DNA from 4 places in the Micromonospora sp. NPDC049175 genome. Region 3 is predicted to be linked to each of the others. Evidence: riboswitches for the same ligand, from Rfam matches in the RefSeq annotation. Region 3 holds a riboswitch; each other region holds the start of a gene.
The links. Region 3 has a riboswitch for cyclic di-AMP ahead of ACGFH8_RS06150 (coiled-coil domain-containing protein). Riboswitches for the same ligand answer to the same signal wherever they lie in the genome.
Positions count from the first base shown of each region.

Region 1: another riboswitch for cyclic di-AMP. It lies ahead of ACGFH8_RS10630 (coiled-coil domain-containing protein); the one in region 3 lies ahead of ACGFH8_RS06150 (coiled-coil domain-containing protein).
Region 2: another riboswitch for cyclic di-AMP. It lies ahead of ACGFH8_RS15360 (C39 family peptidase); the one in region 3 lies ahead of ACGFH8_RS06150 (coiled-coil domain-containing protein).
Region 4: another riboswitch for cyclic di-AMP. It lies ahead of ACGFH8_RS08265 (NlpC/P60 family protein); the one in region 3 lies ahead of ACGFH8_RS06150 (coiled-coil domain-containing protein).

Region 1 covers NZ_JBICSY010000002.1:792,281-794,441, reverse strand. Annotated here, with positions in the region: gene ACGFH8_RS10635 (YibE/F family protein) at 1-1,114, shown strand, start outside; cyclic di-AMP (ydaO/yuaA leader) riboswitch at 1,281-1,411, shown strand; gene ACGFH8_RS10630 (coiled-coil domain-containing protein) at 1,416-2,161, shown strand, end outside.
Region 2 covers NZ_JBICSY010000003.1:319,339-321,499, forward strand. Annotated here, with positions in the region: gene ACGFH8_RS15355 (hypothetical protein) at 1-416, shown strand, start outside; cyclic di-AMP (ydaO/yuaA leader) riboswitch at 701-842, shown strand; gene ACGFH8_RS15360 (C39 family peptidase) at 1,074-1,922, shown strand; gene ACGFH8_RS15365 (alpha/beta fold hydrolase) at 2,056-2,161, shown strand, end outside.
Region 3 covers NZ_JBICSY010000001.1:1,427,801-1,429,961, reverse strand. Annotated here, with positions in the region: gene ACGFH8_RS06150 (coiled-coil domain-containing protein) at 273-1,340, opposite strand; cyclic di-AMP (ydaO/yuaA leader) riboswitch at 1,346-1,477, opposite strand; gene ACGFH8_RS06145 (cation diffusion facilitator family transporter) at 1,589-2,161, opposite strand, start outside.
Region 4 covers NZ_JBICSY010000002.1:306,248-308,408, forward strand. Annotated here, with positions in the region: gene ACGFH8_RS08260 (N-acetylmuramoyl-L-alanine amidase) at 1-770, opposite strand, end outside; cyclic di-AMP (ydaO/yuaA leader) riboswitch at 1,006-1,141, shown strand; gene ACGFH8_RS08265 (NlpC/P60 family protein) at 1,209-2,161, shown strand, end outside.

The sequences.
Region 1 (2,161 bases), on a different contig from region 3:
CACCGTCGACGTCCGGGTGGACGACGGACCGGCCGCCGGCCAACAGGTGAGCACACCGGTGCCCGACGGCCCGGGCGCGCCACGGGTCGACGTCGGCGACGAGGTCGTCCTCGTCGAGTTGACCGACCCGACCGATCCCACGCTCAGTAACTGGAACATCGCCGAGCACCAGCGCGGCACCCCACTTGTGTGGTTGGCGGTGGTCTTCGCCGCCGCGATCGTCGCGTTCGGCCGGTGGCGGGGGCTGGCCGCGCTCGCCGGGTTGGCGGCCAGCTTCGCCATCCTGCTCACCTTCGTGCTGCCGGGCATCGGCGCCGGCCGGTCACCTCTCCTGGTGGCGGTGGTCGGCGCCGCCCTGATCATGTTCGTGGTGCTCTATCTGACCCACGGCGTCACCGCGCAGACCTCGGTCGCGGTGCTCGGCACCCTGGGCAGCCTGGTGCTGACCGGCGCGCTCGCCACCATCGCCACCGGGGCAACGCACCTCACCGGCTTCGGCAGCGAGGACGCGACGACTCTGTCGATGTTCCAGGGTGACGTGGACCTGCACGGCCTGCTGCTCGCCGGGATCATCATCGGGTCGCTCGGGGTGCTCGACGACGTGACGGTCACCCAGGCGGCCACCGTCACCGAGCTGGCGAACGCCAATCCCGGGCTGACCCGCAGGCAGCTCTACCGTGCGGCGACACGTGTCGGCCGGGCGCACATCGCCTCCACCGTCAACACGATCGTGCTGGCGTACGCGGGCGCGTCGCTGCCCCTGCTGCTCCTGCTCACCGCCGACGCGCGGCCGATCGGGCAGCTTCTCACCAGCGAGTTCCTCGCGCAGGAGATCGTCCGCAGCGCGGTCGCGACACTCGGGCTGATCGCCGCCGTGCCGCTGACCACCGGACTGGCCGCGATCGTGACCGCGGCCGGGCGCGCCGACACCACGCCGCCCGTCGATGCCACCCGGCCGCGCCCCCGGGCGGACGACCGGGCGGAGGCGCTGGCCGCCCTCAACGCGCCGCGATCGCGGCAACCCGACGAGCCGGACCAGACGCGGACCCGGCCCCCATCCACCGCCACCGACGGGTGGCCGGAGACGAACAGGAGCACGGATACGGCATGGTGACACTCCTCAGCGTGACCAGATCGGGTCCCCCACCTGAGAACCGCGTCACTGGTTACCCACCGCTATGGCGAAATGACACTTTTGGTCGGCATCCAGGCGTAGCTCACCCAGTCGACTCTCGGGTAACCTCGCTGCCGGTTACCGATGAAGGCGCGAAGCGGCGCCTGCGGTGCCACCGCCCAATCGCCAACCGGCGAGCCGGGGACCCAGGTGTGTGGGGTGAATCCGCGTCAGCGGTAGGGGCCACTTCCGCCCCGAACCCGTCAGCTAACCCGGTCGGCGGTCGACGGAAGGGAACATTGTGACGGCACCCCTACGCCGCTGGATGACACCCGTGGTGGCCGTGATCGCCGCACTGACCGTGCTCGCCGGGCCCCTCCCGGCCCACGCCGCCCCGACGACCCCCACGCCGTCCGGGCACGAGGAGGACGGCGAGCCCCAGCTGCTCAACGACGTCATCGAGCAGGCCAACCGCGACTACTCCGCCGCCAAGTCCAGACTGGACAAGTCCAAGAAGCGGCAGCTCGAGTTGGCGCTTGAGGTGGACCGGGCCAAGGCCGACCTGGACGCGCTGGCGCCACAGGTCGGGGAGATCGCCGCCCAGTCGTACCGGACCGGTCGGATCGGCGCGCTCGCGATGCTGCTCGAAAGCGACGCTCCGGACACGTTCGTCCAACGTGCCGCGATGCTCGACGAGATCAACATGGTGAACGAGAACAAGCTCGCCGAGGTCAACACGGTGAAGTCCCGCGCCGAGCAGGCCAAGCTGCTCCTCGACACCGAGGTCCGCGAGCAGCAGAAGCAGACCGCCGTGATGGCCAAGCGGAAGACCGAGGCCGACAAGGCGCTCTCCCTGGTCGGCGGCAAGGGCTTCACCGGCGGCCTGGTGGACGCCACCTCGAAGGTCGCCAAGATCGGGCCGGGCCGCACCGCCGACGGTGACTGGAAGGCACAGTCCTGCAGCGAGAAGGACCCGACCACGTCCGGCTGCATCACGCCACGCACCCTGCACGCGTACAAGGAGGTCAAGGCGGCCGGCTTCAACCG
Region 2 (2,161 bases), on a different contig from region 3:
CGCTGCCCACCCCGGGCACCCCCCGCACCCCGGCCGAGTACGCCGCCCGGGAGCGCTACCTGCACCGTGCGGCGACGGCGGCGTACTGGCGGGGCGACCTGAGCATGGCGCAGCTCAGCGACGTGTTCGGGCGGCGGCACGGCTGGGATCCCCGGCGGCACCCGGTCGAGCAGGAAGCGCTGCTCAGCCGGGCGATCCGGGACGCGCGACGGGCCGACCACCAGGCCGCCGCCGACGCTGAGCGGGCCGCCTGGCGGGCCGCGGAACTGGCCGCCGAGTCGGCGCGCGTCCTTGCCCAGGAGGCGGCTTTGGCAGCGGCCCGGCTGCGGCCCAGCCGGGCACCGGCCCGCCGGCTGGTGCCCGGGGCTGCCCGCCCCGCCGTCGTGACACGCTGGCGTCCCGCCCGTGCGGGTTGAGCTCGATCCGTTATGTGAGCCCGCTCACCGCATTCCGAAATCGGGCGTCCGGCACGATCGGCTCGATTGTTCCCGGGATTGTGGCCGCACTTTTGGCGACCTGTCCGGTTGTCGCCCGTAGGCGTCACCGTAACCGCTTGTCCCATCGAGTCACGTCATCGGCCAGACGCGGAGAAATTGCTGCGCCGATCCGGGTTTACGCAGGTGAACCTGGCTTGGCAGGGTGTGAACGGGCCAGTAGTGTCGTCCCGTCCGGTGCGGTAACCGATCGCAAGAGGCGACGCCGCGCCGACCCGCTCAATCGTGATGAACGAACCGGGGACCCATCAGTAAGTCCGGGGTGAATCCGCGAGCCACGGCCCGCGGTAGGGCGATCTTCCCGCCCGAATCCGTCAGCTAACCCGGTAGGCGGTCTCGGAAGGAGTTCCATCCTCGTGCAGCATCTCTCCACCCCTCGGCTGTTCCCTCGCCTCCACGGCGTAGCGGTGCCCCCGCTCATCGGTCACGTGACGGTGAGCTGACCCCCGGGTCATCGCCCAACCGCCCGGCCACGCCGGGTGTTCCCCTGAGCGGTTCACCATCCGCGGACCATCGTCCGCGCGCTGGCCCCTGCCCGGATACCGGCCCGGCCCCGGTGTGCCGCTCTCCCCCCGATCCGTGGAGGACCCCGTGAAGCACACCATGCAGCGTCAGCTCCGCCGCATCGCCACCCAGCGCCCGTACCAGATCGCCGCCGCCTCCGCCGCGGCCCTCGTGATCGCCACCACCACCGGCACCCTGCTCGCCACCACCGACGACGCGCCGGCCGGCCAGCGCACCGCGACCACTGTCGCCGAGATGCGCAGCGACGTCGCCGCCTCCCGTGGCGAGGTGCGAGACGCCTCCCCGTCGGCCAGCGCCGCGCCGACGAGCGCCGCCCCGGCCACCAGCGCCGCCGCGCCCGCCGCCAAGGCGAGCAGCAACCCGGACCTGACCCGCAAGCCGGAGCGGCCGAAGCCGCCGGCGACAAAGGTGCTGGACTACGAGTACGAGGCGCAGAACACCTACTACAACTGCGGCCCGGCGGCCACCCGCAACGCGCTCAGCGCCACCGGGATCGACCGTACCCAGGAGGAACTCGGCGCCGAGCTGGGCACCACCGAGATGGGCACCAACTCGGCCGAGGACACCACGCGGGTGCTCAACGCCGAGGTGAAGGGCTCCCCGTACCGGACCCGGATGTTCGCCGGCGCGCCCAGCCCGGCCCAGATGGACCGCCTCCAGGCCGACGTCGTCAAGGCCATCACCGACGGCCGGGGCGTGGTCGCCAACGTCGTCGGGGACGCCACCGACACCGACGGCAGCTGGCACTCCTACGGCGGGGGGCACTACGTCGCCGTCGTGGGTTACAAGGACAACGGCCGCACGGTACGCATCGCCGACTCGGCGAACCCGTCCGACCCGTCGTACTGGATCACCACGATCGACCTGGCCAACTGGATCGCCAGCCGGGGCTACTCCGCCTGACCCAGGCACGCTGACCGCCACGGGCGCCGTCCCTCACGAGGGGCCGGCGCCCGTGGTGTCTCTCCCGCCGGTCCGGGGTACGCCCCCGTCGACGACTCTCGTCCGGGACCGTGAACCGTGGGAGACTGCGGCCGTGGTGGATGAATCGGGTGGTCACACCGGTCGACGGCCGGTCCTGCTGCTGTTGCACGGCATGGGGGCGACCGGTGACGTGTGGTTGCCGTGGGCGCCGCACCTGG
Region 3 (2,161 bases):
CGGCAACCGCCCGCCCGGCGACGTAGCCCGCCCGGCAACAGCCCGCCTGGCGACAGCCCGCCTGGTGGCAGCCCGCCTGGTGGCAGCCCGCCTGGTGGCAGCCCGCCCGGTGGCAGCCCGCCTGGCGACAGCCCTCCCGGGCGACGACGTCACCCGACGCCACGGTCAACACGACATCGCCGGCTCCGGGGTAACCCGTGGTCCGGATACCCCGGAGTCGGCGATCGCGCGTGGATCAACCCCGGCTCGGGCCGGGCCACCCGTCGGGTGGGTCAGTAGACCGACAGGTGCACGTGGTTGGTGTGGTCGGTGGAGGGGGTGCCACCCGCGCCGCTGTACGACTTCCACCCGCTGCTGGGCAGCCAGATCTGCCGGTACCAGATCACGTACAGCACGGCGAGCTGGTCGGCGTTGCGGATGAAGTACGCGGCCAGGTTGTTGCCGTACGTCTTGTCGCCGCCGGTGGCGTTGCCGCCGAAGCCGCTCGCCTGCGCGGCGAAGTCGCAGGCCCGGCCCTTGGGGTGTTCACCGGAGCCGCTGGGGCGGTGACAGGAGACGTACCTGGTGAAGCCCGCGGCCTTGGCCTGGTTGAGCGCGTGCAGGGTGCGCGGGGTGATGCAGCCGCTGGCGGGCGTGGGGTCGTTGACGCTGCACGACTCGGATGGCCACGAGCCGTCGGAGTTGCGCGGCGCCGCCTTCGCGTTGGCGCTGGAGGTGCCCCGGTTGGAGCCGGTGTCGGCGGTGGTCTTCGGCTTGGGGGTGTTGGCCACGGTCAGGGCTCGTTCGGCCTGGTCCTTGCGCTTGGCCATCACCGTGACCTGCTTGCGTTGTTCGACGATCTCGCCGTTCAGGGCGGCCCGGGTGCGACTGGCCTGGTCCTTGGTGGCGAGCAGGTCGCGCAGCACCCGGTCCTCGTTGGCGGCCACCGCGTCCAGCGCGGCGGCCCGGTCCATGAAGCCCTCCGGGCTGCTGCTGTTGAGCAGCGCCGACACCACGCCGAGCCGCCCGGTGCGGTATGCCACGCCGGCGATCTGGCCGACCTTGCCGTCGCGCTGGGCAAGCTCGACCTCGATCTCCTTCAGCTGGGTGGCGAGCTGCTGCTGCCGCTTGACTGAGGTGTCCAGAGCGCGTTTCGCGTCCAGGTAGCCCTTGCTGGCGGCCTCGAGTTGGGCGCGTAGCGAGGGGGTGCCGCCCTCCTCGTCGGAGTCGGGTGCGGCGGCGGCCCGCAGGCCGGTCGGGGGAGCGGCCGAGGCGGTGCCGGCCGGGAGCGCGACGCCGAGGGCGATCATCGCGACGATCAGGGCCGCCAGTCGGGCGGCGGGTGGTCGTGCTGGTGCCACTGCGCATGTCCTTCCGTCAGCCGCCGACCGGGTTAGCTGACGGGTTCGGGACGGAAGATCCCTACCGCTGACGCGGATGCACCCCAGGAACGTGGTTCCCCGGTTCGCCCGGTTGGGCGATTAGGCGGCGACCGCCACCGGCGCCTGGAGGGCGCCGCCTGGTGGAGGCCGGGACCGAGCCTACCGGTGCCGGTGGGGCTGCTGCAGCCGATGTGACAGACGGTGCGTGCGTCGTCACGAGAAAGCTGTCACCACTCGATCGAGCCGCAGGCGCCGGGGGCGGCGCCGGGCTCGATCTGCAACGTCGCGTGCTCGATCCGGAAGTCGTCGTGCAGGGCGGTACGCGCCGCGGTGAGCACCGTGCCGACCTCGGCGCCGGGTGCCATGGTCAGGTGCGCCGAGGCCACCTCCATGCCCGAGGTGAGCGTCCAGACGTGCAGGTCGTGCACCTCGACCACCCCGGGGACCGCGGCCAACCGGTCGTGCACGGCGGTCACCTGGAGGTGTTCCGGGGCGGCCTGCACCAGGATCCGGACGGCGGCGCGGGCCAGCCGCCAGGTGCGCGGCAGGATGAACGCGCCAATGGCGACCGCGACGAGTGGGTCGGCCCACCACCAGTCGGTGACGGTGATGAGCAGCGCCGCGCCGATCACGCCGAGTGAGCCGAGCAGGTCGCCGAGCACCTCCAGGTAGGCCCCCTGCAGGTTGATGCTCTCCCGGGCTCCGGCGCGGAGCAGGGCGAAGGCGGCGACGTTCGCGAGCAGGCCGAGCACGGCCACCGCGAGCATCGGGCCGGCGATGACCTGGTGCGGGTCGCCGAA
Region 4 (2,161 bases), on a different contig from region 3:
CGGGGGCATTCCAGGCCGTCCGGGCGGTCGAGCCGGCGCAGACCCAGCCGGTCCAGCCAGGAGCGCTGCGGGCGGATCGCGCGGGCCGGCAGCGTGATCCGCTGGCCGTCGTCGGTCACCCGCGACGCGCCGGCGCCGATGGTGGTGAAGACCTCGTCGGCGAAGGCCGCCGCGGCGTCCGCGCTGTCCGCGCCGGTGTAGCGGGCCACCGCGCCGTACCAGGTGGCCGGGTCGGTGCCGGCACCGACCGGGGCGCCCAACTCCCGCTGGTACGAGGCCAGGAGTGCGGCCCCGCCCCGGATGTTGACGTCGGCGTCGGTGCGCAGCGCGTCGGGAGTCGCGCCGGTCAGCGCGGCGGCGGCATCCACGGTCTGCGACGCGGCGGCGGGTGGCGCCGGGTCCTGGGCCGTCCGGGGTACAGGTGCCAGCGTGGTACGGGAGTCGTCGCCGCGCGGGTCCTCGGTGCCGGTGTCGTGGTGACCACGCACGGGCAGAGCGGTCACGTGTCGGGCGTCGGTCAGGTGCATGGGGCCGTAGCCGCCGCTGGTGCTGGGTGTGCCGGCGTTGCTGTCCCAGCGGGACTCCAGGTAGGAGACGCCGAGCAGCACGTCGGTCGGTACGCCGTACTCGGCGGCCGCGGCGGCGTACCGCTGCTGGCGGTCGACGGTGGGTGCGGCGGCGTGGGCGGGTGCTCCGACCGCGGTCGCGGCGGCGAGCACGGCGACGGCGAGCAGCGCACGCCGGCCGGGCAGCAGGGTTGGATGGCGCATCGAACCCCCTAGATTTCGCGGGTGTGGATGACGCCACCCTCGCGCCGGCCGGGAGTCCGCGTCAATACCTTTCCATGTGTCGACCTGCCAGGAAATAAATCTTCACGTACGGTTCGGTGATCCTCTCCGATCGGTACGGAGTGTCACGGCCGCACGGGTTGCGGAGCGGTAACAAGCGTCTCTACTCTGGTCATTCGTCGGCCCGATAGCAGCTCCGTCCAGCCCGGGCGGTAACGGACCGACACCGCCGAGTCGTTTCCGAACGAACCGGGGACCCATGTCCCCCGGGGTGAATCCGCAGCCACTGCGGTAGGGCGCCGACTTCCCGCCCGAACCCGTCAGCTAACCCGGTAGGCGGTCAGGAAGAAGGAGTACGGAACCCCGGTGGCACTCCATGCCCCGCGGCCGTCGTCCGAGCGGTCGGCAACAGCCGGCCCGATGTCGATTGCGCCGCGCCCACGCTGGTCCCGCTTCACCACCGCGCTCGCCGCACTGGCCGGCGTCGCCGTCGTCCTGACCGGCAGCGCCACGGCGGCCCACGCCGACCCGTCCGTCGCCGAGATCGAGCGCCAGATCGACGCCGACTGGAACAAACTCGAACCGATCATCGAACAGCACAACGCCACCCGGACCGACCTCGCCGCCAAGCGCAAGCAGGCCCAGGCGCTGGCCGCCCGGATCGCCCCGCTGGAGCGCCAGGTCGACGCCGCGATGGACAAGGTCAGTGCCCTGGCCGTGCGCGCGTACAAGGGTGAGAACGTGCTGACCGTCAACGCGGTGCTGGGCAGCCGGTCACCCAGTGAGGTGGTCGGTCAGCTCGAACTGCTCGACCGCTTCGCGCACAACCAGCAGCAGGACGTCCGCGAGGTGGCCGACCTGCGCGACGAGTTGGCCGGGCAGAAGGCGCCGCTCGACGAGATGGTGGCCCAGCTGACCCGTACCGAGGCCCAGTTGGCGGCGAAGAAGAAGCAGATCAACGAGGAGATCGACAAGCTGCAGAAGCTGCGCCTCAAGGTGTACGGCAGCGGTGGCGGCGGTCCGTTGCGCCCCGCGCCCTGCCCCGGCAGCTATCCCGGTGGCGCCGCCGGCACCGCGGTCAAGTTCGCCTGCGCGCAGATCGGCAAGCCCTACGTCTGGGGTGCCGAGGGTCCGAACTCGTACGACTGCTCCGGACTCATGCTCGCCGCCTGGGCGAAGGCCGGGGTGTCACTGCCGCACAACGCCGCAGCCCAGAGCCGCGCCACCAAGAACGTCAGCAAGGCCGACCTGCGCCCCGGCGACCTGGTCTTCTACTACAGCGACATCCACCACGTCGGGATGTACGTCGGTGGCGGCTGGGTGGTGCACGCCTCGCAGGCCGGCGAACCGGTCAAGATGAAGAGGGCCGACGA